Linked DNA regions of Aliamphritea ceti. The protein of the gene in region 1 binds, or shares a complex with, the protein of each later gene. Links are inferred from orthologs where the notes say so. Each region holds a gene or a part of one and is shown on either strand. Other genes may lie near its edges.

Region 1 (15,503 bases):
CCGGCCAGTTTGGCAAGCTCTTCCACAGCTTCAGGGAAGCTAAGCCTGTCATGCTCCATAATGAATCCCAAGGCGTTACCGCCAGCACCGCAGCCAAAACAGTAATAGAACTGTTTTTCGTTATTAACGGTGAAGGAAGGGGATTTTTCATTATGGAAAGGGCACAGGCCAGAATAATTTTTGCCGGTGCGTTTGAGTTTTACCCGCGACTCAACAATATCCAGCACGTTAATGCGGGCAAGCAGGTCATCAATAAAAGATTGCGGGATTTTTCCGGCCATAAGACATTCGCCTGGGTAACCAATTACCGGTTATGTTAGCGGTTAAGGAAATGCTTGTCAGTATGGCTGAGTTGCCAGTTGATACTGGCAATATATTCTCAGGATGTCAGACGGGTTTTAACCAGTTGACTAATGGGGCCCATATCGGCGCGGCCCTGTACCTGAGGTTTAACCAGTGCCATTACTTTACCCATATCTTGCATACTTTGTGCCTGGGAGTCAGTGACAGCCTGATCAATGATGCTGATAAGTTCAGCTTCTGAAAGTGCCTGAGGCAGAAACTCTTTGATAACAACGAGTTCCTGCTTCTCAATATCGGCCAAATCATTTCGGTCAGCCGCTTCAAACTGGCTGATCGAATCGCGACGCTGCTTTTGCATTTTATCCAGCGTGGCGAGAATACGGGTATCGTCAGGTGTAATCCGCTCATCAACTTCGATGCGCTTGATTTCGGCAAGAATCATTCGGATGGTTGTCAGGCGTTCTTTTGCCTTAGCACGCATTGCTGTTTTCATCTCATCACTGATGCGTTGCTTCAGGTCAGACATAGTAGCTCCGATAGAATTCTTTAGACTGTTCGATGGGATAATCAGGTCATTAGCAAATGCTCAGGACCTGATTTGATCAGTTAGTCGCCAGGCGACGAACCCGTCAATGATTAGTACAGACGTACGCGACGCTGGTTTTCGCGCTGAACTTTTTTCAGGTGGCGCTTTACAGCAGCAGCAGCCTTACGCTTACGAACGGAAGTTGGCTTCTCGTAAAATTCACGACGACGCACTTCAGCCAAAACACCTGCTTTTTCGCAAGAACGCTTGAAACGACGCAGAGCTACGTCAAATGGCTCGTTTTCTTTAACTTTAACTGCTGGCATATTTAATACCTTACCTTCCTTAAAAAATTTAATCTGATTAGTCTGAGTTTAGACTCAGCTGGCCAATAAGGGCGAACATTCTATTCTGATGCAATGGCACTGTAAAGGCTAAATGCGATGAAATCTTCTCTAAATTGAAGCATAATGGCGCCGCTTTTTCTGCCACTTGGGCAAAGTCCGCGGCATCTTACAGTAAAGTCCGCATAAGAGCAGGCTGAATTTGATATTTTTTAGTCTGAAAAGCATTTTTTTAGCATTTTTTAACTTGTGGAAGCCAGCATGCGTGTATTGGGTATTGAAACTTCATGTGATGAAACCGGCGTAGCGATCTACGACACCGATAAAGGTTTATTAGGTGATGCGTTATACAGTCAGGTGGCAATGCATGCTGAATATGGTGGTGTCGTACCTGAACTGGCTTCCCGTGATCACGTCAGAAAGTTATTACCACTAGTGCGTGAGACTCTGCAGCAGGCAGACACAACCCCACAGCAGTTAGATGCTGTTGCCTATACTGCCGGCCCCGGGCTTATTGGTGCGTTGATGGTAGGTGCTGCTACAGGCAGAGCTATGGCTCTGGGCTGGGGTATTCCGGCGCTTGGTGTGCATCATATGGAAGGGCATTTGTTAGCGCCAATGTTAGAAGATACGCCTCCGGCGTTTCCGTTTGTGGCGTTATTGGTGTCCGGAGGGCACACTCAGCTCGTTCGGGTTGATGCGATTGGTGAATATAGTTTACTGGGTGAGTCATTAGATGATGCAGCCGGAGAAGCTTTTGATAAAGCTGCCAAGATGCTTGGACTAGCATATCCAGGTGGCCCGGAGGTTGCGCGGATGGCTGAACTGGGTGATCGCAGCCGTTTTCGGTTTCCGCGCCCTATGACTGATCGTCCTGGTTTAGATATGAGCTTTAGTGGATTAAAAACCTTCACACTTAACACCAGTAACAAGCTGCGGGTAGAAGGTGAGTTGTCTGAGCAGGATAAATATGATGTAGCTGCAGCGTTCGAAGAGGCTGTTGTTGAGACGCTGGCGATCAAGTGTCGTAGGGCATTACAACAAACAGGCTTTAAGCAATTAGTGATTGCCGGCGGTGTCAGTGCAAATCAACGTTTGCGTCGTAAACTGGGTGATATGGTAGCGAAAGAAAAAGCTGAGCTTTTTTATGCCCGGCCACGCTTTTGTACCGATAACGGAGCAATGATTGCTTTTGCGGGTGCTCAGCGTTTATTGGCTGGCCAGAAGAGTGATCTGACAATTTTAGCGCAGCCACGTTGGCCGCTGGATACATTGCCAGGGCTTTAAAACAGGCTTCCAGTAGTTATTTATAAGCGCTTATTCTTTTGAGAAACTGGCTGATATTCTGATGATGACTGGCAAACAGGATGCAGGATATCAGTAAGCTTAGCGTTAGCCATTGAGGTACGAGTAGCCAGGTAAATAAAGGGGTTAGTAAGGCCATGCCCAGTGCTGCAAGTGCTGATATTTTTAGCAGCCAGATTAGCAGCAACCAGCATGTTACCTGGGCCAGACCCAGCTGCCAGTCCAGAGCCAGGCAGGCGCCCACGGTAGTCGCGACGCCTTTGCCGCCTTTAAACTGCAGAAACACCGACCATATATGACCGCTAAGTACAGCGAGTACAGCGAGTGCCAGCCATAAAGGGGCAATAGCATTATCTTGCAGTATGAATTGTGCAACGCAGATTGCGATGAGTCCTTTGCACATGTCACCTGCCAGAGTTATTACTGCGGCCGCTTTATTACCGACTCTTAATACATTAGTGGCGCCAGGATTACCGGAGCCTTTTTGACGGGGGTCGTTGATGTTCATATAACGGCAGACGATCACTGCCGTGGGAATGGAACCCAGCAAATAGGCGGCCAGCAAAATTGCTATGTTGATGGCTGTATCAGGGCTGTTCATGTTAGGAACCGATAGTCAGATCTAATCTTATATACCGCTAATTGTGTAAAGATACAAATGGGTAACGATTAGTTTTAGCTAAGTTTTCTGCTTTAAAGGTTTTTAAGTACAGGTTTTCCGTCGGCAATGAGGCGTTTTAAATAAAAAGCTGACGATGCCGGACCTGTAAAAAGTTACTTTGTTAATAAATAAATGCGTTTTGAATGTATAGGTTTAAGGCGGAAATAAGCAAGCTTCTGTCGGGCAGACGTAATAGACTGCCGGTATAACAGTATTGACATCCTGATGCGCTATGTTAAGTATCAGGTAATAGAATATGTGCTGCTTTGCAGTGCTTTTTAAATCGACTTATCAACAGGTTACAAAGTAGTAATGGATATTGTTTATATTAAACAGCTGGAAATTGAAACGGTTATTGGTATCTATGACTGGGAACGTGAAATTCGTCAGCGCGTAGTGCTGGATATTGAAATGGGATCTGACATCTTGGCAGCGGCTGCTAGCGAAAATATTGATAATACACTGTGTTATAAGACAATTTCAGAGCGTTTGATCGATTTTATTGCCAATAGCGAGTTTCAGCTGATTGAAACCATGGCTGAAGAAGTGACCAAAATTCTGATGAATGAGTTTGGTGTTCGCTGGGTTCGGCTGCAGTTAGGTAAGCCGGGAGCCGTTCCTGCGGCAGAAGATGTAGGCATTATCATTGAGCGTGGAGAACGTTTTTAATGGCAAAAGTATTCGTCAGTATCGGCAGTAATCAGGATCGTGAGCATAATATTTGCGGCGGGCTGGATGCATTAAACGCTACTTTCAGTGAACTGCGTTTGTCGCCGGTCTATGAAAGTGATGCTGTCGGTTTTGATGGTGCGCCGTTTTATAATCTCGTAGGTGAATTCTTAACTGAGCTTGAGCTGCCAGCGTTGAATGCTGTGCTTAAAGATATTGAAGATCAGCATGGACGTTGTCGTAAGAGTGACAGCCTGGGGCGTACACTGGATATCGATATTCTTACTTACGATAACCTGATAGGCGATTTTTCCGGTATTCAGCTGCCGCGTGCTGAAGTGTTGATTAATGCTTTTGTTTTAAGGCCTTTAGCTGAGTTGGCGACGAAAGCACGCCATCCTGAGTCCGGAGAGACTTATCAGGATTTATGGCGCGATTTTGATAAAGAAAAACAGCCGTTAGTCGCGATAGACTTTAGCTGGCAAGATCAAAAGATTTCAGTTGCAGAAATAACAGCTGACTGATTATCAGGGAATATTCCGTTTATTAAGGAGTGACGCTTTGGAACTGACAACTATCATTAGCATTGTTGTGACTGTAATTATCATAGGTTACATCATTGCTGTGTATAACAGTCTGGTGAGTCTGCGTAACCGGCATCAAAATGCTTTTTCACAAATTGATGTACAGTTAAAGCGTCGCTATGACCTGATACCTAATCTGGTTGAAACCGCTAAAGGTTATCTTAAACATGAGCGTGAGACGCTGGAAGCAGTTATCAGTGCCCGTAATCAGGCGCGAGCAGGCCTGGAGAGTGCTATGGCCAGTGCACAGAGCGCTGGAGCGCTTCAGCAGTTAGGTGTTGCTGAATCTGGTTTACAGGCGGCTATGGGCAAGTTTAATCTGGTTGTTGAGGATTACCCCGAATTGAAAGCTGATGCTCAGATGCAGCAGCTGAGTGAAGAATTAACCTCAACAGAAAATCGTGTTGCGTTTGCCCGTCAGGGATTTAACGATGCGGTTATTGAATATAATGAATATAAGCAAAGCTTTCCGCCGATTTTATTAGCCGGCGTTTTTGGACATAAAGCGGATGCCAGCCTGTTGGAAATGGCTGACAGAGAGCAAATCCAGCAAGCGCCATCGGTCAGTTTCTGATACTGATCTGAGATGAATTTTTATGAAGCGCAGGCACAAGCCAGTAAGCGAAGTTATTGGCTGATTTTCCTGTTTGCCTGCGTTACTTTCCTGTTAATCGGTTTAACTACTCTCTTTGTTATCACCTGGCTATGGTTTGATGACGGCGGTTATTACGACCCTCAAATTAACTTGTTAGATTCCTTTACTTATGAACGGCTGGGCTGGGTTGCCGGGGGGATTTGTGCAGGGTTATTGGTAACAGCTCTGTTGAAATGGCTGGAAGTTTCCAGGGGTGGCGCTGCTATTGCTGAATCTATGGGGGCTTCTCCTGTTTTAACCGAAACTGATAATTTACTGGAGCGGCGTTTGTTGAACGTTGTTGCTGAGATGTCGATAGCAGCGGGCGTGCCTGTGCCACCTGTATATATCATGCAGGAAGAGAGAGGTATTAATGCTTTTGCTGCCGGGTTAAAGATTACGGATGCTGTTATCTGTGTCAGCCAGGGGGCACTTGATCATTTGGACCGTGATGAATTACAGGGTGTGGTGGCCCATGAAATGAGCCATATATTCAATGGTGATATGCGCCTGAATATACGCTTGCTTGTTGTTCTGCATGGGCTGATGTGTATTGGTGAAATAGGCAGAGACCTGCTTTTTAGCCGTACCTCTGGCAGAAGTAAACCCATAGGCTTAGGGCTATTTTTGATAGGTTGGATAGGTACTTTGGGCGGCAGTCTGATTAAGTCTGCTGTGGGCCGTCAGCGAGAGTATTTAGCCGATGCTGCTGCTGTTAAGTTTACCCGTAATCCGGCCGGTATTGCCGGGGCATTAAAAGCGATAGGCAGTATTAAAGCCAGTAGCCGTATCAACAGTAGGGGTGGCCATGAAGCCAGTCATTTTTTCTTTGCCAGTATTGAAGGGCTTGCCGCGGTCTGGATGGCGACTCATCCACCGTTGAGGAAACGGATTCTGGCCATAGAGCCCGGTTGGGATGGGCGTTTCTCTGAAGTGCGCTGGCAACAGGCTGTGAGCGATGCGAATACGTATAAACAGGAAGAGTCATCTGGGGATGATCGTAAAGAGGCAAAGCTGGAGTTTGTTGCCAATCTTGTTTTTGGCGGGCCGCTATTTGGATTGGTAAGTATTGATGACATCGAATATGTCAGGGCAGAAGAGCTGCCTGAGGAGCTTTATGATAGCGCTCAGGATAGCGTTGCATGCCGAGCTATAATGTTGTCCTTGCTATTGTCTGCAGACAAGGCGCTTCGTAATAAGCAGTACCAGATGATTGTCAGTTGTGATTCTGTTTTAGCAGAGTTGGTGCGCGTACTTGAGAATAAGACCAAAGGGTTATCCCGCGGCGCTTATCTTCCCTGGGTGTTACTTGCAATGCCAGCATTAAAACAGCAGTCGGCTAAGCAATATCGGGTATATAAACGTTTGTTAATGCAGTTAATCCATGCGGATCAGAGAATTGATTTATTTGAATGGTGTTTATATAAATTACTGAGCCATTACTGCGATGGTCATTTTGGTATTGGCAGTCAAAGAAAGGCCGCTGTCTACTCTGTTGATGAGCGAATGCATGCTTTTCAGCGGGTTGCATCGATGCTTGTGTGGCATGGCAGAGATTCTTGCAGTACAGATGAAGAGCTGGCGCGGAACTTTAATCTGGCGACTAATACGGCAGGGTTTTATAACAGTGCTTTGCTAAGTCAGAAGCAGTGCGAAGAAGAACCGCTCAGTTTATTCAGTGAAGCAGTCGGTATATTGGCTGCGGCTGAGCCTTTGCTGAAAGCTCGCTACCTGAAAGGATTAGTTCGCTGCGCACAAAAGGATGGCCGGATATCTATTGTTGAACGAGAGCTGTTAACCGCTGTTGCTGCGGTGATGGAAAGTCCGCTGATAGGATTGGATGCTGATCTGTAACAGTCAAAACTAGGCGTCTGAATGGTGTCGGCAAACTTCCAGTTGTCTGGCTCTTATTGCTTCGCCTAAAGCTTTGCCTTTAAAACCTTCAGCCATTATTTTTTTGGGTTTAATGCTTGCCAACTGTGTTAATAATTCAGGGAGTTTTTGGTCGGCGATCAATTCCGGTGCCGCGTTAAGAATCCTGCACGCTTCAAAAATCGCTGAGAGCTTTTCAGGCCTTCTCATCAGGTCAAGATCCAGAATTAATTGCAGTTTCTGTTGTGCGGACAGTTGCGGATAACTAATGATATCTGCTGCTCCACGGAATACCTGCAAGGCTAAATCCCTGAATGTGTTCGGCAGTCTCTGACGTATACTAAAGGCTTTTATTGATTCGGCACTACCAGCACACTTAAGTAATAGTAATGCGCAGCGAACTTCAGCTGAAGCGTTAGCGTTTAACAGTGTTAACTGTGCAGGTTGAATGTTTAATTCGGGGAAAAGCTTACTGTTAGCGTGACTGTCTTCAAGTACCTGAATAAAGGTTTGTGGCGTTTGTTCACCCAGGGCCCGTTGCATTTCCTGCCAGACTCTTTCAGGGGTGAGAAAGCTGAGTTCATCGCTGTTTGCCAGCTGTTGCATCAGGGTCAGTGTTTCAGGTGCAAGTGTAAAGCCCAGGTGCGCGTAACGGGCCGCAAATCGTGCAACGCGTAAGACTCTGAGTGGGTCTTCAGCGAAAGCGGGGGATACGTGACGCAGAATGCGCTGCTGTAAATCCTGCTGGCCATGAAAAGGATCGATGATCTTGCCGTTAGAGTCTTCGGCCATGGCATTAATGGTTAAGTCTCGTCGCAGTAAATCTTCTTCTAGTGTGACATCCTTGCTGGCGTGGTATTGAAAGCCTGTATAACCTTTGCCTGACTTTCGTTCTGTACGCGCCAGGGCGTATTCTTCACCGGTGTCCTTGTGGATAAATACCGGAAAGTCCTGACCTACCTGGCTAAAGCCTTTTTGTAGCATGATGTCTGCAGATGCACCCACAACGACCCAGTCACGATCGTAAATCGGGTAACCAAGGAGTTTATCGCGGACGGCGCCACCTACCAGATAGATTTGCATGCTTATGTTTGCGGTGCGCTGCACATTTCCGGTTTGTTAGCCTGCCAGAGCTGATAGCCGCCATCCAGGCTGTATACCTGATCAAAACCCTGAGTAATGAGTAATTGTGCTGCAGACTGGCTGCTGTGGCCATGGTAACAGCAGACAATGACCGGCTGGTCCATATCCGCTTCAGCAATAAAGCTGTGTAGGTTTTCGTTGCTAAGGCGGCTGGCGTTCTGAATGTGTCCTGCTTCAAAGCTTTGCGGGTCACGAATGTCGACAATCGTTGCGCCGTCTTCAATCAGGGCAACGGCCTGTTCAATATTGATACACTGATAGGTGTCCATAGATTTACTCCTGTTGTTTCCGGCTTGGAACGCAGAATAGTTGCTGGTCTTCCAAACGCATAGCTGTAAGGGTATTACCCCAGACGCAACCTGTATCGAGTGCAAATACGTTGTGATGGTCAGCTTTGCCTTCTAGTGCTGCCCAGTGACCAAATATGATACGGTGCTTGTCTATGGTTTTACCCGGATGTTCAAACCAGGGTAGAAAACCTTCAGGCTGACAGCTAAGAGAACCTTTGGCTATGAAGTCGAGCTTGCCTTTATCACTGCAAAACCGCATTCGCGTAAAGTAGTTAGTAATCATACGAATGCGTTCCCAACCCTGGATTGATTTTTTCCAGCGGTCGGGTTTGTTGCCATACATATTACGGAAGAACTCGATAGCCAGGGTGCTCTTCAGTATCTGCTCAACTTCAAGAGCGTAGCTTCGGGCCTTTTTTAACGACCAGTTAGGTGGAATTCCCGCGTGGACCATTGTGTATTCCAGTTCAGCATCATGGATTAACAGAGGCTGTTGGCGTAGCCAGTCCATTAGTTCATTACGGTCTGGTGCATTGAGTATTTCATCAAAGGTATCGCTACGGCGCTGCGTAGTCGTGCCATAGTGGATCGCTAATAAATGCAGGTCATGATTGCCGAGTACAATCTTAGCTCTGTTACCAAGTGTTTTAAGAAAACGTAATGTTTCTAGTGACTTAGGGCCACGGTTTACTAAGTCACCGGCGATCCATAACTGATCATCATTGCCGAAGTTAATGACTTCTAACAGTTCCGTCAGTTCATCGAAACAGCCCTGGATATCACCAATTGCGTAGTTGGTCATAGCAGTACTTATCAGTGGAGAGCGTTTGGCTGTGCCAGAGTGAAGGGCGCAATTTCGGCATTAAACGTCTGACCGTCTTCTGCCTTCATTTCATAATGCCCCTGCATGCTGCCAACGTTAGTCGCTAATACTGTGCCGCTGGTATAACTGTAGCTTTCAGTTGGATCAATGACTGGCTGTTCACCGACAACACCTTCGCCTTTAACTTCCTGAACCTGTTCGTCCCCGTCAACAATTAACCAGCGGCGATTAAGCAGCTGAACCGGCTGAGTCGCATGGTTGGTGATTGTAATATGGTAGGAAAAGACAAAGCGCTTTTTATCAGGATCAGATTGCTCCGGAAGATAAGATGTCTCAACGTTGATAGCGATACTTTCTTGTTCTAATGCGGCAATCATCTGCTTAATCGCTCTGTTTTGTGCTGATGAAATCACTGATGCGGATAAAATCCTGCAAGCTGAGACGTTCAGGGCGAAGGCCCGGATCGATATCGAGAGCTTGAATATCATCGGCGCTGATCAGCGGTTTCAGATTATTTCGTAAGGTTTTGCGGCGCTGACCAAAAGCGGTTCTGACGACCACTTCCAGTTTACCAATATCCTGTACCGGGTGTGGGACTTTTTTGTATGGTACAAGTCTGACAATCGCCGAGTCTACTTTAGGTGCTGGGTCGAAAGCTTCCGGTGGCACGATGAACAGGGGTTCAACGTGGCAATAGTATTGCGCCATAATACCCAGGCGGCCATAGGCACTGTCACCTGGTTTAGCTGCTAAACGGTCTACTACCTCTTTCTGTAACATAAAATGCATGTCTTCGATTTGCTCGGCATATGTCAGCAAGTGGAAGATCAGTGGTGTAGATATGTTGTATGGCAGGTTACCAACAACACGTAGTTGTTGTGGTGCCTGGTATAACGAGGCGAAATCAAACTTCAGTGCATCGGCTTCGTGAATGTTGAACTTGTCTGCATAACTGAAGAATTTAGTACGCAAAACAGGAATCAGATCCCGGTCTAGCTCAACAACATTCAGTTGCTGACATTCTGGCAGTAATTCTTCAGTAATTGCACCAAGCCCAGGTCCAATCTCTACCAGATGCTGGTTTTCCTGCGGAGCAATGGAGCGAATGATCCGGCGTATTATGCCCTGATCCTGCAGGAAATTCTGACCAAAGCGTTTACGGGCTTTATGGCCGACAGGTTTCTTACTCATGAATTACTTTCCGTTGGATATATCTGTGAATCGCTGAACGCTTTGTTCAGCGATTCTGATTACTATGGCTGGCCATTTCTGCGGCGCAGTCGATCGCTGTAAGTAAGCTACCAGTATCAGCTTTACCGCTACCGGCAAGGTCTAAAGCAGTGCCATGGTCGACAGATGTACGAATAATCGGTAGGCCCAGTGTGATATTTACGGCGTTGCCAAAGCCTTTGTATTTTAGAACAGGTAACCCCTGATCGTGATACATAGCGAGCACTGCATCTGTGTTTTGCAGATATTTGTCCGTGAACAATGTATCTGCAGGTAGTGGACCGGTAAGGTTTATACCTTGTGCACGTAACTCGTCCAGGGCTGGTTCTATTATATCTATCTCTTCCCGGCCCATGTGGCCACCTTCACCTGCGTGGGGGTTTAATCCGGCAACAAGAATGCGGGGGTGTGATAAACCAAAGCGTTGTTGCAAATCCTGATGCAACACTTGAATAACTTCATGCAATAAAGGTGCTGTAATAGCGCCAGGGACATCAACTAATGGTAAGTGAGTAGTAGCCAGCGCGACTCTTAGCCCTTCAGTGGCAAGCATCATAACAACTTTGTCGCTGCCAGTCAGTGCTTCTAAAAACTCAGTGTGGCCGCTAAAGGGAATACCTGCATCGTTGATAATCCCTTTATGAACAGGAGCCGTGATAATCGCATCGAACTCTTTGCTCAGGCAGCCTTTGGTTGCATGAGTTAGGGTAGCTAAAACGTATTCAGCGTTTTGCTTATTTAACTGGCCAGGCTGTACCTCAGTCATACAGTTAACAGGGTCTACCCATAAGCATCCAGCTGGTGTGCTTCGAGCTTCTTCAGTGTCGTTGTATAGACGTATTTCCAGAGGTAAATTGAGTAGCTTTGCACGCTCAGCAAGTATCTGAGGATCAGCGATAGCAATTAACTGGTGCTGGTGGCCTTGCTGAGCTATCTGAATACATAAATCCGGGCCGATACCTGAAGGTTCGCCCGGAGTCAGTGCTAGCTTGAACGTTGGTAACAGCATTACTTCAGCTCAATATAAGCTCTGGCACGTATTTCCCGTAACCAGTTTTGTAATTCTTCGTTGTACTTACGTTCACGAATACTGGCGCGGGCCTGATTAACCAGCATTTCTTCGCCAATATCTTGTTCGCGACGATCGGTTACTTCAAGAATGTGCCAACCAAAGCGGGTTTCAAATGGAATGCTCACTTCACCAACTGGTGTCTTCTGCATGGCCTGTTCGAACTCAGGTACCATCTGTCCTGACTGGGTCCAGCCCAGATCTCCGCCTTCAGTCCCGCTACCCGGATCATCACTATATTCTTTAGCCAGCTCCGCGAATGGCTCGCCTAACGCCAGACGGTTATACAGAGATTTTATTTCCCGTAATGTTTGAGCTTTAGAGCGAATTTCGGTTGGTTTAAGCAGAATGTGACGCACTTGAGTCTGCTCAACCATCTGCACGTTACCTTGCTGGGTATCGTTCACTTTTAGAATGTGGAAGCCGCCAGGAGTTCGAATAGGTGTAGTTACCTGGCCTTTATTTAGTAGCTGGATAGCCTGGGCAAATGCGGGAGGCAGTTCAGCCGCTTTTTTCCAACCTAACTGGCCGCCTTTCAGGGCATTGTTGCCGGCAGAGCGAGTCAGAGCTAAATCCGCAAAGTCTGCACCGTTTTGTAATTCAGTACTGATTTCGGTGGCGGTTTTTTCAGCTTGCTGAATACTCGCAGCGTCAGCCTGCGGTGGAATAGCTACCAGAATATGGCTCAAATTATATCTTTGTGAAGCGGCCTGTTTGCCCTGATCTGAAGACAGAAAGTTATCGACTTCTTGTTGAGATACGTTAATTCGGCTGTTAACCAACTGACGTTGCGTCTCAGTGATAAGTAGTTCCTGACGAATCTGATTACGTACTTTTGCGTAGTCCTGACCTTCAGCTATGAGGGTTTCGCGAAACTGTGCCAAACTCAGACCAGATTGACCGGCAATGCGGTTTAGTGCCGCGTTAAGCTCATTATCACTGACCCGAATGCCGCGTTCGTCGGCTAACTGCATCTGTACATGGTCTATGATCAGGCGGTTAAGTACTTGCTTGCGTAATGCTTCAGCAGGAGGTTGGGCGGAATTGTTACGGGCCAGACGTCTCAGGATTATGTTTTCACGGGCTGTTAGCTCGCTTTGCATGATGATGTCGTCATTGACGATAGCAATGACTCGGTCCAGAGAGGTGGCTGCAAAGGCGGAAACTGATGCGCTAAGCGCAATAGCTGCCAGTGCTGGCTTGATGAGCTTAGCCCTCAAAGGGCCCATATACTTAATAGTCATTTTGTTTTTCACGTTCTTCAAAACCGGTAATGTTATTGAATAAGCCACTGCCACCTTGGCCGAAAGCGCCTAACCCTTTAAGAACAAACTGCAAATAGATACCGCTGTCGCGTTGAGTACTGCCGCTGGGTAAATACTCTCTGGCTGCAATGCGCACTTTCCAACAGCAGTCGGAGTATTCAGCACCTAAGAGTGCCTCAGGGGTCGTTTTGTTCCGAATGTCTTCTTGCCAGCGTCCTAAAACACTCCAGTGTTTAGCGACCGGCCAGATAAATGACAGATCTGCCTGCTCCCGTGTGTCTTCTCTTTCGCGGAAGTTCAGGCTGATAACTTTATTAATGCTTGGAGAGTAACTGAATTTAAGATTATTTTCGATTAAACGGTAGTCACTGGCGTCCAGTTCACTGTCATTGCTGATACGAAAAGCATCTGTGACATTCCAGCTGGCTTCGACAGCAAGATTGGAACGATTACTGGTTGATGGAGCAGTGGTGCTAGCCAGTTGTACTTTTCGGTCTGCAAAGTAATGTGCCTGTGCGATGCCCATTCGGGCTACTTCACTGCCGTTAGCCCGATAAAATCCTGAGCTGAGGCCCAGAGTTGCCTGTTGAGCGTCGCCAATTTTGTCATAGCCACTGAAGCGGTTTTCCCTGAACAGCGAGCTGTAAGTGAAGCTGTATTCTGAGGTATCAAAATTTGGAATAGCGTCCTGGTTCTCTTCAGGTACGTAAAGAGCGAACAGGCGTGGTTCCAGAGTCTGGATCATGCCTGCGTCATTGACTGTTCGCTCGAAGCTCAGACCACTGTCGACACTAAACACGCCGACTGTGCGGTTGACGCTGCTAGGCTGCCCGTTTACCTGGTCATCCAGGCTGTACTGGGAAGCCCAGAGAGTTGCTTTGGGCGTGACGTGCGCCCATGGCCAGCGGAACGGCAAGCTGATAGAAGGCTGCAAATGCGCGCGCTGGCCGTTTACCCGGTTAATACCAGTAAGGTTGGCATTGTCGCGCTCAAACGATGTGAAATCAGCAAGATAGCTGAGTTCTGTATCTGTATTTTCAATCAAGTCATACTGGCTACCACTTAAAGTAACTTGTGGTAGTTTCCTGTAAGGACGGGTTGCCGTAGTTATGGTCTGGTAAGAATGTGCTCTGGCTGTAAGTGTCCAATTGTTTTGAGAATAGCTCGCTTCTGCTAACTGATCGAGGTGATCCTGACGATTTACAGTCAGTCCGGTATTCAAGTCGTTGAAGTAATTGTTATCACTGACGCGTGTGTAATCAACATTGGAGCGCCAACCGTTGAAGTTACCTCGGTGCTGTGCATCAACTAACCAACGGTCCCGGTTAGCTTTGCGGTCATCTGCAAGGAAAGCTGTACTCAATACGTTATGGCTGTAGGCATTCATATATCGCAGTTCATTATCTAATGACAGGCCTCGGCTGCTGTATAGATGAGGTGTCAAAGTATCGTCAATGTTGGGAGCGATATTGAAATAGTAGGGCGTTGCCAGTTCTAAGCCGTCCCCATCGGAATACCCTATAGTTGGATACAAGAATCCGGAACGGCGTTTGTCATCGATAGGAAACGTGAAATACGGATAGTAAAAAACCGGGACGTCACCTATACGAAGCGTAGCATGCTTAGCGGTGCCGAAGCCTTCTTCCGGGTTCAGAATCACTTCGTCAGCATTGATTTTCCAGCTTTCATCACCCGGAGGGCATTTAGTATACGAGGTGTCCTGAAGATCGATACGTGTGTCAGGTAAACGGGTAATACTTACTGCGGTTCCACGAATATGTTGCTGATGCATGACATACTGAGCGGCTTCGAAGCGGGTTTCTTTCGTAGACATATTGGCTTGAGCGTTATCACTAACAATTAATAGTCCCGGTTCTCGGTAGACAACATTACCTTGTAATGTAGCCAGATTATTTGCTTCGTATAATGTGGCCCTATCACTGTGGATACTCCGGTTACCTTGCTGTACGTGGATATCACCTAATAAAGTTGAAACTTCGCCAATCTTTGTTTGTGACTGGTCTGCGTTAATGGTGATTTCTTCTTTACCAGCGATTACCTGTGGATATTCAGGTTCTATGTAGCGACCACACTGGCCACCTTCTCCTTTTTGCCAGTCCAGGTCTTGTGCTGCAATGTACTGGTTAGAGTGAGTAACACTGCTTGTTTGGACGTTATTAGCTGCATTTTGACCGGTAGAATTTGGTTGGCTTACTTGTGCTGTTTGTCCGGAGTTTTGGGAATTTGGTTCTGCACATTGCCATTCACCGTTTGCCAGGCCTGTACATTGCCATGCATTGTTCGATGTCGTTTTAACAACATTAGTGGTTATTGGGGCAGTAGAGCTAGCCGGAGAAACATTAATACTTTCTTTGCTGTCAGCGGATGCTGAGGTGTTTAATGGTCGGCTTGGAACGTTAACAGCAGGAGTGTCAGCTGCTACAGGAGTGTCTGAGCCGGTACATTGCCATTCACCGTTTGCTAAAGTCTGACATTGCCAGGAGTCGGCCGGGGCTGCATAAAGGGAAGGCGACACAACGGCAGCAACTGCCAATGTGAGTAAATATGAAGATTGTCTTTTAAAGGGCATCCAGCTTATCCATTCTACAGCGGAAGTATGTGCTTCGATTTTGTTTATCGCCAAACCGTTATTTCGAGTAATATACGCACTAAAGCGCTGAATGATAAAACATTACGGCGCATCTATGCTAGAGGATTAAAGTTATGGGACAACGATTGGCCGGGTTACGCGCCTGGGTGGTCGAGATTTGCGCTGCATCAGATA
Region 2 (15,343 bases), 3.1 Mb from region 1 along the record:
CTGAAACGAGCCTGCATGAGAATCTCACCAGGAATAATATTCGCACTGGCAACCATGCCTTCTATTTGCTGGGCATTGCGAACAGCACCATCAGGAGCGAGCCCCATAGGCATCTCAATACGTTTCAGATGCCGTGATTCAACTTTTTGACCGTAAGGAATTTCCAGGGCAGCAGTCATAATGATTTCAGTCTCTACAACTTCTTTCGTTTCAACTACCTGGGGTTGCTGTGCGGCTAGCCAGTTATTAGCAACAAACACTGCCGCTACAGCCAGTAAACCTGAGAGCAGTAATAGCAATAGGGTTCTTGATTTAAACATGGTGACCTCCTGACAGTTCACCGGTATAGGCAAACTGGTCTTTTTCCTGATCAAGTTTTACGAAGTAACTTTTCCAGGCCCAGTCGATCAATTCTTCAGACAGTTTTCCGGGGTCAGCGAGATACAGCGCCTTGTCCTGCGCTATTCCTAGTATGTCTCGGGGGTGACATGGCAGTAAAGGTCGCTGCTCTCGCTGATAATGCTCCTCGAAAAGATATGTCAGTAGTGTTTGATCAAACTCGATCTGTTTCTCGATACAGACCTTTTTCCAGATTTCAGTAAATGCATACTCATCCAGCGTATCGAAAAAAACCTTATGGCCAATCCGGCGTAAGAAAGCCGCATCACCTAATTCAAGCGGATTAATATTGGTAGAAAAAATCAGAATCTCGTCAAAAGGCACTTCAAAGCTGTTACCGTTTGCCAGGCTGAGCAAATCTTTACGTTCTTCCATGGGGTAAATCCAGCGGTTAAATAACTCAACCGGACTGACCCGCTGTCGGCCCATATCATCAATGATGTACATGCCGTTATTGGCTTTAAGCTGAAGTGGCGCACGATAAATCTTAGTACTGGGCTCATATTTAACTTCCAGCATATCCAGAGTTAACTCACCACCGCTAATAACCACAGGACGTTTACATAATTTGTAACGTGGATCATGACCTTCGTTAAACAGCAAGTTAGGTCTGCCATCCGAATTCGCATCCGGATCGACAGCTTTGTGCACAAGTGGATCGTACAGCTGGATAATGCTTTCATTCACAGATATCGCATATGGAATCAGGCAGGCATCTGTCAGTAACCGGGTCAATCGCTGTGAAATATAGGTTTTACCTGTGCCGGGTGGGCCATAGATAACGATTGAGCGTCCCGAATTCATCGCTGGACCAAGCTGATCCAGTAAAGATGACCTGATAACAATATCCTGAAAAGCCTGCTGAGTTTCCTTCTGCTTAATAATCACCCGATGCACTGACTGAGCCTGAACAACTTTTTCATATTCAGATACAGGAACGGGAGCTGGGCCAATATAGCCACTTTTATTCATTGCTTCCTGACCGGCAATCCGCCCCAGGTCCGTCAGACTGTAATACAGTTCTTTGCTCTGCCCCAGACGGGGCAACACTTCAAGGCGACTTTCCTGGCGCAAATAATTGAGAATTTCTTCAATTACTGCACCGGACAAACAAACCCGATGGACTAACTGCGATATGGTCAGTCCACCCGCGTCATACAAATGCTTACTTATTAGCTCAACCAGAAACTGTTTACTTAAATAAGTATCTTCAATGCTGGTTGGTCGCGGTGCTAGCATCCGGAAAGACGACAATACAGTGCCATTGCCATTACCGTTGCCATTTACACCGGAGTTAGTACTGCCGCCACCATTAAGTAACGGATCTTGCTGGTGCTTTCTCATAAGGCACCGCCTGTGAGTAATTCACGCAGGTGATAAAACCCAAGTTGAGACTGATGCGCCAGCGCCAACACCGTTCCGGTAGTAATCGCCAGAGCATATGGAAAACGTAACGCTGCGGCTTCACCTTCCTGTGGCTGGATATAAATCAGCTTACGGGTGAAAAACAGCGTTTTAAAAATCAAAAAATAACGTTTCAAAAGCGCTAACAAACTGCCCTTAAACAGCACTACAAGTAACGCCAGAAACATACCTGCAATTAAGCTCAGTCCCGCTGCCTGAAACGCAGACAGCGGACCAAGCAGCGTTGCAGCAGCGGCCATCATTTTTACATCTCCGGCCGCCATCCCACCCGCTATATAAAAGGGAATGAAGATAAGAAAACCAACAACAAGGCCACTAAAGGCTGTCATTAAGCCACTCAGCCCTATCATTTCTAACTGGAATGCAACGCCACATATAAGAATCATCAAATTCAGTAAATTAGGAATTATATGTCTCGTAACATCAGATAATGTTGCTAGTAAGAGTAAGAACAGCAATACAAGCGTTACAGTTTCGCTAACTAATGTCTGTTGCATGTTGCAGTCCTCCTCTTAACTAAAACTAATCATCACGGCCTTATTAATAGCTTTTAAGAACCAGCAGTAATTGCATCTTCAAGACCTTCAATTGTGTTACCTACTGCTGTACCCAGGTCACCAAATGCAGTTACTACAGCAAGTCCCACTAAACTACCGGCAATTGCGTACTCAACTGTTGTCAGGCCTTCTTCATCTTTAAGGAATGCTGTTACCTGAGCAGTAATTGTTTGCATGTTCATAGGAAATTACCCCTGTTCGTTATGGCATGCAGTGCACACCTTATTATTCATTTCAATTTATTTTCTGGACTCTTGTTCTGATCGTTTCGGACCACGAAAAGTCGCTGTACATCAAATTTAGGAAGCGCCAGAAAATAACGTTAGGACTATTTTTTAAAACACTAGGACTATCTTTGCAGTCAGGTTTTATTTCGGATCTAAGTCAGTTGATATTGCAGTAAGTTATGTTTGGCAGGTGTTTGTTTTTTGATCTAAGGTTAAGAAACCCATTTTAGAAATGAAGCGTAAGGAAACGTGCGAATTACACTAAAAACAGCCAGGGAACAGGTGACAGAAAGGTAAAGTGAGGCCTTATGCACATAGCTACCATGCTCTGGGTTGACCTTAGAAATCAGTCAAATCAGTCATGTTTATCAAGCAGTTTTGAAGGTATTTGTCATACACAGACAGTCAAACAATCTTCCACATGCCCTCGCTTGTTAAACACCACTGAAGCGGACTTAATCTGTTTTGAATATGACTATCCGGACATACAAAGTTTGCATTTATTACAACAAACCCGGCAGTCTGAACCTGATTTACCTATCCTGATGTTTACGGAACAGCATTCAGAAGCCCTGGCAATATGGGCTTTTCGTACTGGTGTCTGGGACTATCACGTTAAACCATTATCTGAAGTTGATATGGTGCATATTACTGAATCATTGAAAACAGCCAGTGATTTTCGTGATGCTATCAAGCTTAGAAATACCCGCTGTGAAAGTGAGCCGCTGCCGGAAGAGGTTCGTTTCCGCGCACCCACTAGTGGTGAATCCATACTTCAGCACGCAATAAATTATGTTCAGAACCATTATCCCGAGAAGATTTTGGAGTCCGACATGGCTGATCTGTGCGGCCTGACAGTGAATAAGTTCTGTAGAATGTTCAAACAAACATATAGTCTGACATTCCAGGAATATTTAATTGGCTACCGCCTGAAAGAGTCTACCCGGTTGTTACTTAACCCTGTTGCAAGCATCGCAGATGTCGCCTTTACTGTTGGTTTTAACGACCCATCCTACTATGCCAGAGTATTCAAAAAATACATGGGAATCAGCCCGTCTGAATGTCGTCAGTTACTACGGGAAAAGCGTTCTTCTGACGCATTAGATACACGAATAATGGAAATGAAAATCCCTGTGTAAACAGAATCTTCCACAAAAAAACACCCGGTTATGCCGGGTATTTTTTTATTATCGTGCCTGATAAGCCTGCCAATGCTTCGTGCCCCAGGCGGCTAGCTTTCGCAGCCCTATGCCGGAACGCAATTCGAAAACTTCATAGTGAAAACGACTATTTCGTAAACCTCTGGCACCCAGCTGCTGCAAAAGAGATTCACGCATAGGCTTTGGTCCACAGTAATACACCCGAACTTCATCCAGACTGGCTTGCAGACTACCGCAAATATCATCTGCAGAAAGACGACCACGTACGGATGTTTCGATTAGATGCAAACTCAATTCGGGGCGTTTATCGACAATACTTTGTAATTCTTCCAGATGCGCAGCCTCATTCAGTTCACGCACACAGTAAAACAACTCAACCGGCGTAGAACACTTTTTATCCTGTGCCCAGGCGAGGAAAGGCGTAATACCTATGCCAGCAGCAATCCATACTTCGGCTTGCACATCCGGCACCCGTCGAAAATGCCCATATGCATTGCTCACATATACACGCATACCAGGTTCTGCCTTACGCTTTAGCTGACGGGTATAATCTCCCAATGCTTTAACAGTAAAACGTAGATTACCCTGCTGATCAGGCGCCTGGCTAATCGTAAATGGATGAGGCTCATCCAGCTGTTGGTCTGCAAATGACAAAAACGCGAACTGGCCCGACTGATGCTTAACAGCACGACCTTCCTGCTTTAAAGTCAGCGCCAGGGCACTGCCCTGAACTTCACGATTCACCACCTGGTATGCATAGCGACCGGTCATCCAGGTAAAAGGCATTAAAGTATACAAATAACACAGAATGCCCAGCACACAGAAACCCAGAGCATACATACCCAAAAGACTCTGCAATTCAAAAGGTTTTAACATAAAGACATAATGAAATGCGCCACAAACAAACATTGCACCCATAAATTTATGTGTTTTACGCCACAGGTGATAAGGCACAAAAGTAGCAATTGAAATAACCACTAATATCAGTAAGCCATAGAGACTCAGCTCACCAAGTGTTTCAGCCAGATCAACTAACCAGGTCTCCTGACCCAGCCCGTCGATTTCTGCATCTACCGTATCGTGAATAAGCACCGCTGCCATCGCAGCAATCCCTATCCATTTATGTAATACATAAATTCGATCAAGCCCGCCAAATACCCATTCCAGCCACCTCATTCGAGTGGCCAGTAATTGAGATATTCCCATCAGAACCAGAGCAGCAATGCCAATATATTGTGAAAATAAAGCCCCTGTATCATATTTTCCAAACAGAGGAATGAAACTATATAAGGGAAAAAAAACGGCGATTAAGACCAATAAAACACCAACAATTCGCATATAAACATCCTGCTGTAAAAGAAATATAAACTGTTTTAACAGTCAGTCATTACCGTTACGTAAATGCCGGTTCAAATTCTGTAGTTGCTGCAGTAACTGCTTAAACTCAACGGTTTCCAAACCTGTTGAACAGGCTACTTCTTGTTGAATAGAAGTAATTTCCGGGGTTAATTCACGGGCTTTATCTGTCAGGCCCACCATGACTTTACGCTCATCTTCTGCGTCACGGTAGCGGTTAATCAGGCCAGCCTGTTGCATACGCTTCAACAGAGGCGAAAGCGTACCTGAATCCAGAAATAGTCGCTCGCCAAGTGCTTTGACTGTTACCTCGTCTTCCGGCGTCAACGCCAGAAATACAAGGTACTGGGGATAGGTCATATTCAGGCGACCCAGCAAGCTTTTATACTCTTTGGTTATCGCCTGAGCGGTCGAATAAAGCGCAAAACATAAGCGCTCATCGAGTAAAGAAAGGTCATCTGTTGCAGTCATCTGCGGATCTATTCCAACGCTGAGGGCGGTACAAAAAGCAGAGCTATGCCCTGCTACTTTGTTCTGGAATATATCATGAAGCTAAGCCAAGCCGGAATTTATTGCTCCAGCATCAAACTGAAACTAACCGGAACGGTATAACCTATGTTGTCCAATCCAGCCAAGGACTTGAGCTTATCAATACCTGCTGTCAGACCAAAGGTTTCGGCACTCAGAACTACAGGTTGGCTGCTGCTGGCAAGAATCTGCTGACCGTCTGACATGAGACTGACTTTCACTTTCAAAGGTTTTTCCAGCCCATGAAAGCTAAGAGTGGCATCAACTTCAGCATTCGAAAAACCACCATCTTTTGCTGTCTGCATAATTTCAGCCGGTAGTTGGCTGGTCAGAGTTGCCATCTTAAACTTTGAAGTTTCAAACAGATGCTCACGCATTCGATCGTTACGTATTCCGATATTTGTTTCGATACTGTCCAGATCCAGCTGAATTGACAACTCACCTGCATCATTTAACTGCCCGGCCAGACGGGTAATATGAAACACTTCGGCGATATGTACTTTCTTTACCGATAAAAAATTCAAACTGGATTTCTGATTGTTTAATTGCCAGTCAGCCTGAGCCCCCATGCTGGCAGCCAGCATACAGGCAGCCAGTGCCGATGCCGGTAATAACCGTGTTAGCGTATTCAGATTCATTACTTTTCTCCTTAAATTTAAACATCAGATCCGTTATAACTTCCAGAGCAGAGCACCCAAATTAGCTCTCCTCTGGCAGCATACATAATCAGATAATATTCAGTACAACGTCAACATTGTTACGGGTTGCATTAGAATATGGGCAAACTTCATGCGCTGCCGAAATGAGTGTATCCAGTTCATCACGCGCCATGTCAGGCACTTCAATGTTCAGCACTACATTAATATTAAATCCCTGCCCTACAGGACCGATGCCCACTTCGCCATTAACCTTAGTCGCTGCGCTCAGCAACTGCCCGTTTCTCTGTGCGACTACTTTCATCGCACCAATAAAGCAGGCTGCATAACCCGCAGCAAATAGCTGCTCAGGGTTCACACCAAACTTACCCGCACCGCCTAAGGCCCTGGGCGTAGTGAGCGGCATATCCAACGCACCGTCATCAGAACGAACGTACCCTTCACGCCCACCTGTTGCTTCAGCTTTAGCTACATATAAGGTTTTATCTAATTGCATACGATTACTCCGGATAGATATGACTTTATGCATATAAAGTATTACACAATTAAATTGTGCGCAATTAATATTTAGTAATCTGTTAGCAAAACCTTCCGCTAGCCCATAAAAAAAGCCTGTCCAAAGACAGGCTTTTATCACTATCAGCTCGATTATTCAGACAATTGAACTGGCTAGTTAGATTTTAGCTTTCGATAATCGGTCACCGGTAAGCCACCTATCCCCCAGTCCTCAAGCGGAACCTCATCAATCACTACAAAAGTAGTTGCTGGCTGCTTATTTAAAACCTTAGAGAGCAACTCAGTAACACCGGCAATCAACTCAGCTTTCTGCTCCTGTGTTGGCCCCGTATTATCAATACCACCTTCTTTCGTTACTTTAATATTTACATAAGGCATTTATAGCTTCTCCGTTTCAGTATCATTCAGCTGGCCTGAATTCATTAATCATTGATAAGTAAAAACTTTGGACATGATCCGCCAGCCATGCTGATCAAAAGTTAATGTTAAAAAATCCGTATATTCCCGCTCTAACATAGTCATTGAGGCTTTAACAAACGCCAAACGCTCACCACCAAGCTCAACTGAGATAATTCGTTCGCAACGGGCATCACCATTAGCAGCAGGTGGTATACGTTTATCCACCGCAGCGAAATATTCAGCCAGCGACTTATTCATGTAGTCGCCTTCTACCATATTCACGTAACGTGCATCCGGATGAAAAACCTTTGCCAATACCTCAGTATCAGCCAGATACAGACCTTCAAAATACACATCCATAGCACTGCAAATAGTCGCTATTGCTTTTGCTGACTCATTCATCAGACCAGCCCTTCAGCTTTAAAAGCTTCCTGAACCGCCGGACGTTTGCTCACCCGCTCAACAAAACGGGCAATCCTGGGCCAGGGATGCAAATTGATACCGACAAAATTAGCCCAGTTACTGACCACAAAAAGATAAGCATCTGCCACAGAAAAATCACTGCCCGACAGATATTCACGGTCATCTGCAAACAAGTCATTCAGATAATTAAATTTGCTATTCAGACTTGCCCTGGCATTGTCTTTATCAGCTTCAGTGGCTGTTCCTGAGAAAAATGCCCCAAAAGCTTTATGCAGCTCAGAACTGACATAATTCAGATGCTCTTGCAGCCGAACCCGCTCGATAGTTCCTGCAGTAGGCGCCAGACGACCCGGTGCGCAGTGATCTGCAATATATTGCAGTATCGCAGCGCCCTCGGTAAGAACGTCACCGGACTCTAACTGCAGTACAGGCACATAACCTTTAGGATTGATCTCACTAAAATCCATGCCTGACTGGGTTCGGCCGATGTCAGTATCAACCGCTTCAAGTTCGAAGCCAGCCCCTGATTCGCGCAAAATAATATGTGATGCCAACGAACAGGCACCCGGTTTATAAAACAGCTTCATCGCTTGTCCTCTTCTCAATACATGATCAACAAGAGCAAGCGTACAGAGACAAATAAACTATAAATAACATTGTTTTTTCAATATCATGATCTAAAAATCAGATCGAGATACCCATACGTGACATACGAACAGCTCCTTATTCTTCAGGCAATAGTCAGTGAAGGAACTTTCAGAAGCGCCGCCGAACACCTGCACAAATCGCAATCGGCAGTCAGTCATATGTTAAAAAAACTGGAAGATGATATTGGCTTTCTGCTGTTTTCCCGTGAAGCATATCGTCCGCAACTTACTCCCGAAGGAGAAGTATTTTATCGCCAGGCAACCCGTGCTATTCAGCAAATGCAACAACTGCGCACAACCGCCCGAAATTTAAAAGCCAGACACGAAGCTTTTGTATCCCTTGCAGTAACAGCAACCTACCCTTTAACCCCTGTTTTAGAGGTTATCGGTCATATCAAGCAACAATACCCCACGACGGACATTAACCTCTCCCGCGAAACAATGGCTGGCCCACTGGAGCGGCTATTACAGCAGGAAGCCGACATCATTATTGCCACAATGGACGGCGTACCGGTTGATCAGGTAGAAGCCATTCCATTCGCTAATATCACCATAGTCCCTGTTGCTCATCCCGATTTCGAAGCAGCACAAAATCCACAGATGAAAACGATTAGCGAAATTCAAAGCTATACACAGATTATTGTTGCCGACAGCAGCACAAGCGCTACCAGCCAAAGCAGAGACCTTTTGCCTGGAGGACTCCGCTGGACGGTCTCTGATTTTGCAGCAAAAAAAGAAATCCTGCTCGCAAAGCAAGGCTGGGGAGGGATTCCCACACATATGATTGAAGAAGAACTTGCCAACGGCAGCCTGGTCGCACTTAATGTCGAAGGTTACCCACCTCGCTATTCTCAGCTATTTCAAATCCGGCGGAGAAATTCAAATACAGGAATAGTTGCACAGGCAATCTGGCAACAACTCACAGAATTACAGCACTCAACCACATGATATAAAACGTAAACACCTACCCCAGAAACGAAAAAAGCCAACCTTTCGGTTAGCCTCTTCTGTTTTATCACGCTGGTAGCGGGGCCAGACTCAAACTAACCACCTTCGCCCGGGGTTATAAAGAGCTGAGCCCGACGAGCCACACTGAAATATAATCTCAAATTTCAGGCATAAAAAAAGCCTATCTATAAAGATAAGCCTCTCTTTCTTACGTTGGTAACAGAGGCCAGATTCGAACTTATGACCTTCGCCTGGGTTATAAAGAGCTGAGCCCGACGAGCTACCTGCCTGCTATAAAATCATCTACCCCAGAAACGAAAAAAGCCAACCTTTCGGTTAGCCTCTTCTGTTTCATCACCTTAGTAGCAAGAACCAGACTTAAGCTGGCGACCTTCGCCCGGGATTATAAAAAGCTGAGCCCGACGAGCTACCTGCCTGCTATAAAATCACCTACCCCAGAAACGAAAAAAGCCAACCTTTCGGTTAGCCTCTTCTGCTTTATCACCTTGGTAGCAAGAACCAATCTTAAGCTGGCGACCTTCGCCCGGGGTTATAAAAAGCTGAGCCCGACGAGCTACCTGCCTGCTATAAAATCATCTACCCCAAAAACGAAAAAAGCCAACCCTTCGGTTAGCCTCTTCTGTTTAATCACGCTGGCAGCTAGGCCAGACTCGAACTGATCACCTTCGCACGGGGTTATAAAGAGCTGAGACCGACGAGCCACACTGAAATATAATCTCAAATTTCAGGCATAAAAAAAGCCTATCTATAAAGATAAGCCTCTCTTTTTACGTTGGTAGCGGGGGCCAGATTCGAACTTATGATCTTCGCCAGGGTTATAAAGAGCTGAGCCCGACGAGCTACCTGCCGGCTATAATAATTACATACCTCAGAAACGAAAAAAGCCAACCTTTCGGTTAGCCTCTTCTGCTTTATCACGTTGGTAGCGGGGGCCAGATTTGAACTGACGACCTTCGGGTTATGAGCCCGACGAGCTACCAGGCTGCTCCACCCCGCATCAACGTGGGACGCATATTAAGGACTCGGTGGTCTTAATGCAAGGAAAAACTTAATAAAAACATTATTGTCTGAGTTTTTAGCGCAACCTGCCTAAAACATAAATTGCCAGTTTTTAATGCAGTGATCGAAACGCTGGCCGATAGCCTGTTTAGAGATTAACTAAACTGATCCGGCGGAACACAGTTTCGCCTTATTCGAACTCCATAGGTATCAGGACAAATATATGGCTCTTATTTACGTCATGGACCCAATGTGCAGCTGGTGCTGGGCATTTCAACACCCGCTTCAGCAGCTTACAGAACGGCTCAACCCTGATATTCAGGTACTTTGCTATATGGGTGGGTTAGCCCCCGATAGCGACCAGCCAATGGATCCTGAGCTGCGTCAGGCGATTCAGTACACATGGCAACAGATTGAAGCCCGCACCGGCACCAGCTTTAATCATGACTTTTGGGCAAACTGTCAGCCAAGACGTTCTACTTACCCGGCTTGCAGGGCGGTCATTAGCGCTGAAAGCATGCAGCCCGGAGCAGGTATGCGTATGATTAAAGCAATTCAGGAAGCTTATTATTTACAGGCCAAAAACCCTTCGGATGCCAGTACACTTATTGAATTAGCTGCTGAACTGCAGCTAAATGAAGTACGTTTTGCTGAGGTTTTACAAAGTACTGAAACAGAACAAACTCTACAGTCAGATCTGCGCTTCAGCCATTCTATCGGCGTACAGGGTTTTCCCTTCCTCGCATATCAAAGCGATACAGGCATTGAACCATTAGCGGTTGGCTACTGTAGGGAAGAACAATTACTGACCCGGGCGGCACAGCTGGGCATAATTACTTAAGGCCTCATAAATAGCAGACACAAAAAAGGGAGTGACTGGCACTCCCTTTTTTTTGGCTTAAAAATTAGCTGCGGACAATAGAAACGTCCTCAGCCTGCAGCCCCTTATCACTCTCGCGCACATTGAAACGCACATTTTGCCCTTCAGACAAAGAACGGTGGCCACGGCCGCGAATGTTACGAAAATGTACAAACACATCATCGCCATTTTCACGCGTGATAAAACCGAAGCCCTTGGATACATTGAACCACTTAACCGTACCCAATTCACGATCATCATCTTCAGACGCATAATCGTCATCAGCCATATCCATCTGGCCAGATGCAGGTTTGCTAAACGCACCTGCTGCAACACAACTTACTACAACAATACCGAAAATTAACACCATATCCATTACTGGCAACTCGCCTTCGCCGGATAATCCGCCTATCACAGCCAGGATTCCCACTGTTGCAAGTGCACTGACAACAACACTAACTATCAGTTGATTAACACTCATTCTGGATCTCTTATCATTATTAAAAGTTAAATTTATAATATCTGCAGATGCGAAACTTGTAACTCTGCATAATTTATATACCTATTTTGGTAAAACTATTCAATACCTTAGGTATACTTAAGCAGGAATAACTGACATCTGAGAGAGTTTGCACTCTTTTACCTGCCTGATTATGATGTCGCCGCACTTTTCTTCAGAAAATCAACGATCACGGAAATACCCCAAATGTCAGAAAAAGACCGCATTACCGACCTCGAAGCTCGCCTGGCATTTCAGGAAGATGCCTTGGATAAGATGAGCGAAGTAATTGCCAAGCAGTCACAGGAAATGGATCGTATGAATGTATTGCTGAAGCACCTTCATTCACAGGTTAAAATGATAGGTCAGGACGCCATCAGCTCTCCGGATGCCGACGTACCACCACCTCACTATTAATGCTCAATATTCCCCGACAGGTTTACGGCATTTTTTTAAGCGCATAAATATCGTAGCGGCTGGACTTACCCAGTAACTGAAAGCTCGGCACAACACCTTCCAGACTCGGCCCGGTAATTTCAGGTGCTTTCCGTGAACGCTTCACTACAACCCGGTAACCGGCACAATCCAGCGCGGCACGCAGCAATGCTTCCGCGTCAGGATCTTCTCCGACAACATCCCGAAACACAGCCATTTCCTTCTTCACCTGCGCAGTCTTATCGGTATGAGGAAACATTGGATCGACATACACCACATCCGGACGCAGGGCGTCTGAGACATTCGCCAGCCATTCAATACTATTGGCATGCTGCAACTGCATATGCACCGCAATATCGGCCGTTTCCGAATCATTCTGAGCCAGCTTTAAACCACTTTCCAGCAAGCAATGAATAATCGGTGAGCGTTCTACCATCTGCACTTCACAACCTAAGGTAGCCAGCACAAAACTATCGCGACCTAAACCAGCAGTTACATCAGCAACTGATGGCCGGGTACTGCCTTTGATACCCACAGCTTTGGCAATCATCTGTCCTTTGCCGCCACCAAACTTACGCCGGTGAGCAACCGCGCCGGTAACAAAATCAGCCATCACAGGGCCTGGCGCTTTCTTGCCTGTTACCTGTAAATGTACCCCTTTAGGCCCGCAGAGCAGTAACTGAGGATACTCACAAAACTTAAGGTTAAATTTTGTCAGGCATGGCAAACCTAAACGCTCTGCCAACGCTTCGGCGTCGGGTTGCCAATATGGGTCTGTCGCAGCAACAGCTAACTCAAGTTCAGCTAATCCATCAGGCCGTAGCAAAGTACACCGCCAACAGGGTTACACCCAGTATCATCCGATAAATAACAAACGGCCCCATCCCAATACGGTCAAGCCACTTAAGGAATAAGTGAATACAAGACAACGCACTGATCGCCGACAAGACCGTACCCGCAAGTATCATTTCCCACTGATCGGCGGTACCTGTTTCAAGTAAGTCCATCCCTTTAAACACCCCGGCACCTAAAATTACCGGTATAGATAAAAGGAATGAAAAACGGGCTGAAGACTGACGGTCAAACCCCAGCATCAAACCGGTCGTCATGGTAATCCCTGAACGAGATGTACCCGGAATAAGAGCAATGGCCTGAGAAAATCCAATATACAGTGCATCTTTGAGGGTGATATCAGTCAGTTGGCGCTGCTCAGTACGGTTACGATCGGCCCACCAGAGCAAACCGCCAAAGATCAGAGTAGTGCCGGCAATAACCAGAATACTTCGCCCATAGGTATCTACCACACTGCTTAGCATTAGCCCGGCAATAACTGCCGGTAACGTTGCCAGAATCACCAACCAGGCAAGCTTGCCGTCAGCTCCGGCACTGCGCCCTGTACAGGTCACTAACCAGGCTTTAAGCATGCTCCAGATATCCTTACGGAAATACAGCATCACCGCCGCTAATGAGCCAATGTGCACGCCAACATCGAATGCCAGCCCCTGGTCTTCCCAGTTAAGCAGCTGTGATGGCAGAATTAGATGTGCTGAGCTGGATACCGGCAAAAACTCAGTTAATCCCTGAATCAATGCCAGTAAAATAATTTGAAACCAATCCATGAAAATTCCTAAATATCCGTAAGTTTACTGCTCTGACTTTTTCTTCTGCTGATCAATCTTCTTCCAAGTAACCTCATCACGCAGATATACCGGATGCGCGTCTTCAGGCGCAATTCCTTTACCTTCAGCGAAATCTGTCGCCGCTAACTGAGCCATACAACCAGCCGTCGGATAAATATCCAGTAAAGGCTCTGTAATCATCTGTTGTACTGGTGCCTGCATATCTGCCAGATAACTCCAGCCCTTACCTGCTCCGCACCACTGTGTTGAATCAGGTAATGTCAGTGCCTGTGGTGGACAAACAACCTCATCACCCAGACCAACCAATACATCGTTATCCAGCTGGTAAGCACGCCAGTAAACTTCATTCATCCGCGCATCAAGCGTTGCGATAACCTGATTTACACCCTGAGTCTGGGTTGTTTTCAAGGCAATTGCGGCCAATGTCGAAACAGGCAGTACTGGTAACTCAGCAGCAAACGCCAATCCCTGTGCAGCACCGGTCGCTATACGAATACCGGCAAACGAGCCCGGTCCCCGGCCAAAAGCGATAGCATCCAACTGTGCCACACTGATACCTGCTTCGATCAGCATTGCTTCAACCATCGGCAGTAACTGCTTAGTATGCTGACGGGGAATGATACGAAAATCTTCCAGAAGTTCGCCGTTATAACTCAGTGCGACAGAACAGGCGTCAGTGGAAGTATCCAGGGCTAAAATATTGGCCATTTATATCGATCCAAAGGAGGGAAAATAAAGGCCGTTATTCTACTGCCGGGCAGGGAAAAATGCACCCGGCACAGAAACAATAACGGCTTAAGACAAGAACCGGGCTTATTCCCCCCAGCGAGGCAACAGATCCTGTTCAATATGCAGTTGGTTAAGAATGCGGGCCACCACAAAATCGATCATGTCTTCCACGCTTTGCGGCTTGTTATAAAACCCGGGGCTGGCAGGAATCACAACCGTTCCCATCCGGGTCAGCTTTAACATGTGCTCCAGATGAATTTCTGAGTATGGCGCTTCACGGGGAACCAGTATCAGTTGGCGGCGCTCTTTCAGCGCAACATCTGCTGCCCGTTCTATCAGATTATTGCTGGCACCGCAGGCAATGGCCGATAAAGCACCGGTACTACAGGGACATACCACCATCTTAGCCGGAGCCCCTGAGCCAGATGCGACAGACGCCATCCACTGCTGCTTACCAAACACCTGAATCTGGCCGTCTTTAGCATTAAAGCGTTGCTGCAGATATTCAGCCTGTGCCTGGGTATTGCCCGGCAATTGCTCGTCAGTCTCAGTCGCAATAACAACCTGAGCAGCCTGGGAAATCATCACCATTACCTGACAATTAGCCTGCACCAAACATTCAAGTAAACGCAAACCATACTGCGCCCCGGAGGCACCGGTAATAGCCAGAGTTATTGCTTCACGATATGCCGACATTATGTTTCCTGCTTTTCAGTTTCTCAGACGATTGCTCTGAGACGACTCTTGTCTTGACGATTGTTTTAAAAAATACTTATTTAGAGACAAGTACATTGTTCTGAGCAAAACCTCAGACATTAGCCTGAAGTTTTGCCACCAGCTGACGATGAATACCACCAAAACCACCGTTGCTCATAATGACAATATGCGTACCTGGCTCAACACCCACCAATTGATCAATA

What was found.
Region 2: the proteins of tsaD (region 1) and tsaB are in contact, whole or in part, in a solved structure (PDB 4WQ4), measured with the Escherichia coli proteins. The link is inferred for Aliamphritea ceti from one-to-one orthologs.

The regions. Positions count from the first base shown.
Region 1 is NZ_AP025282.1:977,285-992,787, forward strand. What follows is about bases 495-3,447. They hold tsaD (tRNA (adenosine(37)-N6)-threonylcarbamoyltransferase complex transferase subunit TsaD), read left to right. Parts: upstream 495-1,434; coding sequence 1,435-2,460; downstream 2,461-3,447. Other genes in these bases: OCU49_RS04420 (GatB/YqeY domain-containing protein), read right to left, coding at 495-829; rpsU (30S ribosomal protein S21), read right to left, coding at 940-1,155; plsY (glycerol-3-phosphate 1-O-acyltransferase PlsY), read right to left, coding at 2,477-3,079. Also shown: dnaG (DNA primase), read right to left, coding at 1-281; more of OCU49_RS04420, read right to left, coding at 380-494; folB (dihydroneopterin aldolase), read left to right, coding at 3,452-3,808; folK (2-amino-4-hydroxy-6-hydroxymethyldihydropteridine diphosphokinase), read left to right, coding at 3,808-4,332; OCU49_RS04450 (LemA family protein), read left to right, coding at 4,370-4,966; OCU49_RS04455 (M48 family metallopeptidase), read left to right, coding at 4,979-6,880; OCU49_RS23695 (tRNA nucleotidyltransferase/poly(A) polymerase-related protein), read right to left, coding at 6,890-7,981; thiosulfate sulfurtransferase GlpE, read right to left, coding at 7,984-8,310; OCU49_RS04470 (symmetrical bis(5'-nucleosyl)-tetraphosphatase), read right to left, coding at 8,315-9,133; apaG (Co2+/Mg2+ efflux facilitator ApaG/CorD), read right to left, coding at 9,145-9,531; 16S rRNA (adenine(1518)-N(6)/adenine(1519)-N(6))-dimethyltransferase RsmA, read right to left, coding at 9,536-10,345; 4-hydroxythreonine-4-phosphate dehydrogenase PdxA, read right to left, coding at 10,392-11,393; OCU49_RS04490 (peptidylprolyl isomerase), read right to left, coding at 11,393-12,697; OCU49_RS04495 (LPS-assembly protein LptD), read right to left, coding at 12,687-15,308; OCU49_RS04500 (aminoglycoside phosphotransferase family protein), read left to right, coding at 15,443-15,503.
Region 2 is NZ_AP025282.1:4,036,005-4,051,347, forward strand. The notes cover bases 12,551-15,343. They hold tsaB (tRNA (adenosine(37)-N6)-threonylcarbamoyltransferase complex dimerization subunit type 1 TsaB), read right to left. Parts: upstream 14,403-15,343; coding sequence 13,698-14,402; downstream 12,551-13,697. Other genes in these bases: OCU49_RS18560 (class I SAM-dependent methyltransferase), read right to left, coding at 12,551-12,880; OCU49_RS18565 (undecaprenyl-diphosphate phosphatase), read right to left, coding at 12,867-13,673; OCU49_RS18575 (flavin prenyltransferase UbiX), read right to left, coding at 14,508-15,119; mpl (UDP-N-acetylmuramate:L-alanyl-gamma-D-glutamyl-meso-diaminopimelate ligase), read right to left, coding at 15,232-15,343. In the rest of the region: Flp pilus assembly protein CpaB, read right to left, coding at 1-320; OCU49_RS18480 (DUF8689 domain-containing protein), read right to left, coding at 313-1,743; OCU49_RS18485 (A24 family peptidase), read right to left, coding at 1,740-2,321; OCU49_RS18490 (Flp family type IVb pilin), read right to left, coding at 2,375-2,563; OCU49_RS18495 (helix-turn-helix transcriptional regulator), read left to right, coding at 2,932-3,747; OCU49_RS18500 (ferredoxin reductase family protein), read right to left, coding at 3,796-5,106; OCU49_RS18505 (MarR family winged helix-turn-helix transcriptional regulator), read right to left, coding at 5,149-5,595; OCU49_RS18510 (YceI family protein), read right to left, coding at 5,694-6,290; OCU49_RS18515 (organic hydroperoxide resistance protein), read right to left, coding at 6,379-6,804; OCU49_RS18520 (tautomerase family protein), read right to left, coding at 6,978-7,202; OCU49_RS18525 (nuclear transport factor 2 family protein), read right to left, coding at 7,251-7,625; glutathione transferase GstA, read right to left, coding at 7,625-8,233; OCU49_RS18535 (LysR family transcriptional regulator), read left to right, coding at 8,351-9,241; OCU49_RS18545 (DsbA family protein), read left to right, coding at 10,485-11,102; OCU49_RS23710 (cold-shock protein), read right to left, coding at 11,167-11,601; OCU49_RS18555 (SlyX family protein), read left to right, coding at 11,827-12,036; and 2 more genes. UniProt on the Escherichia coli protein: Required for the formation of a threonylcarbamoyl group on adenosine at position 37 (t(6)A37) in tRNAs that read codons beginning with adenine.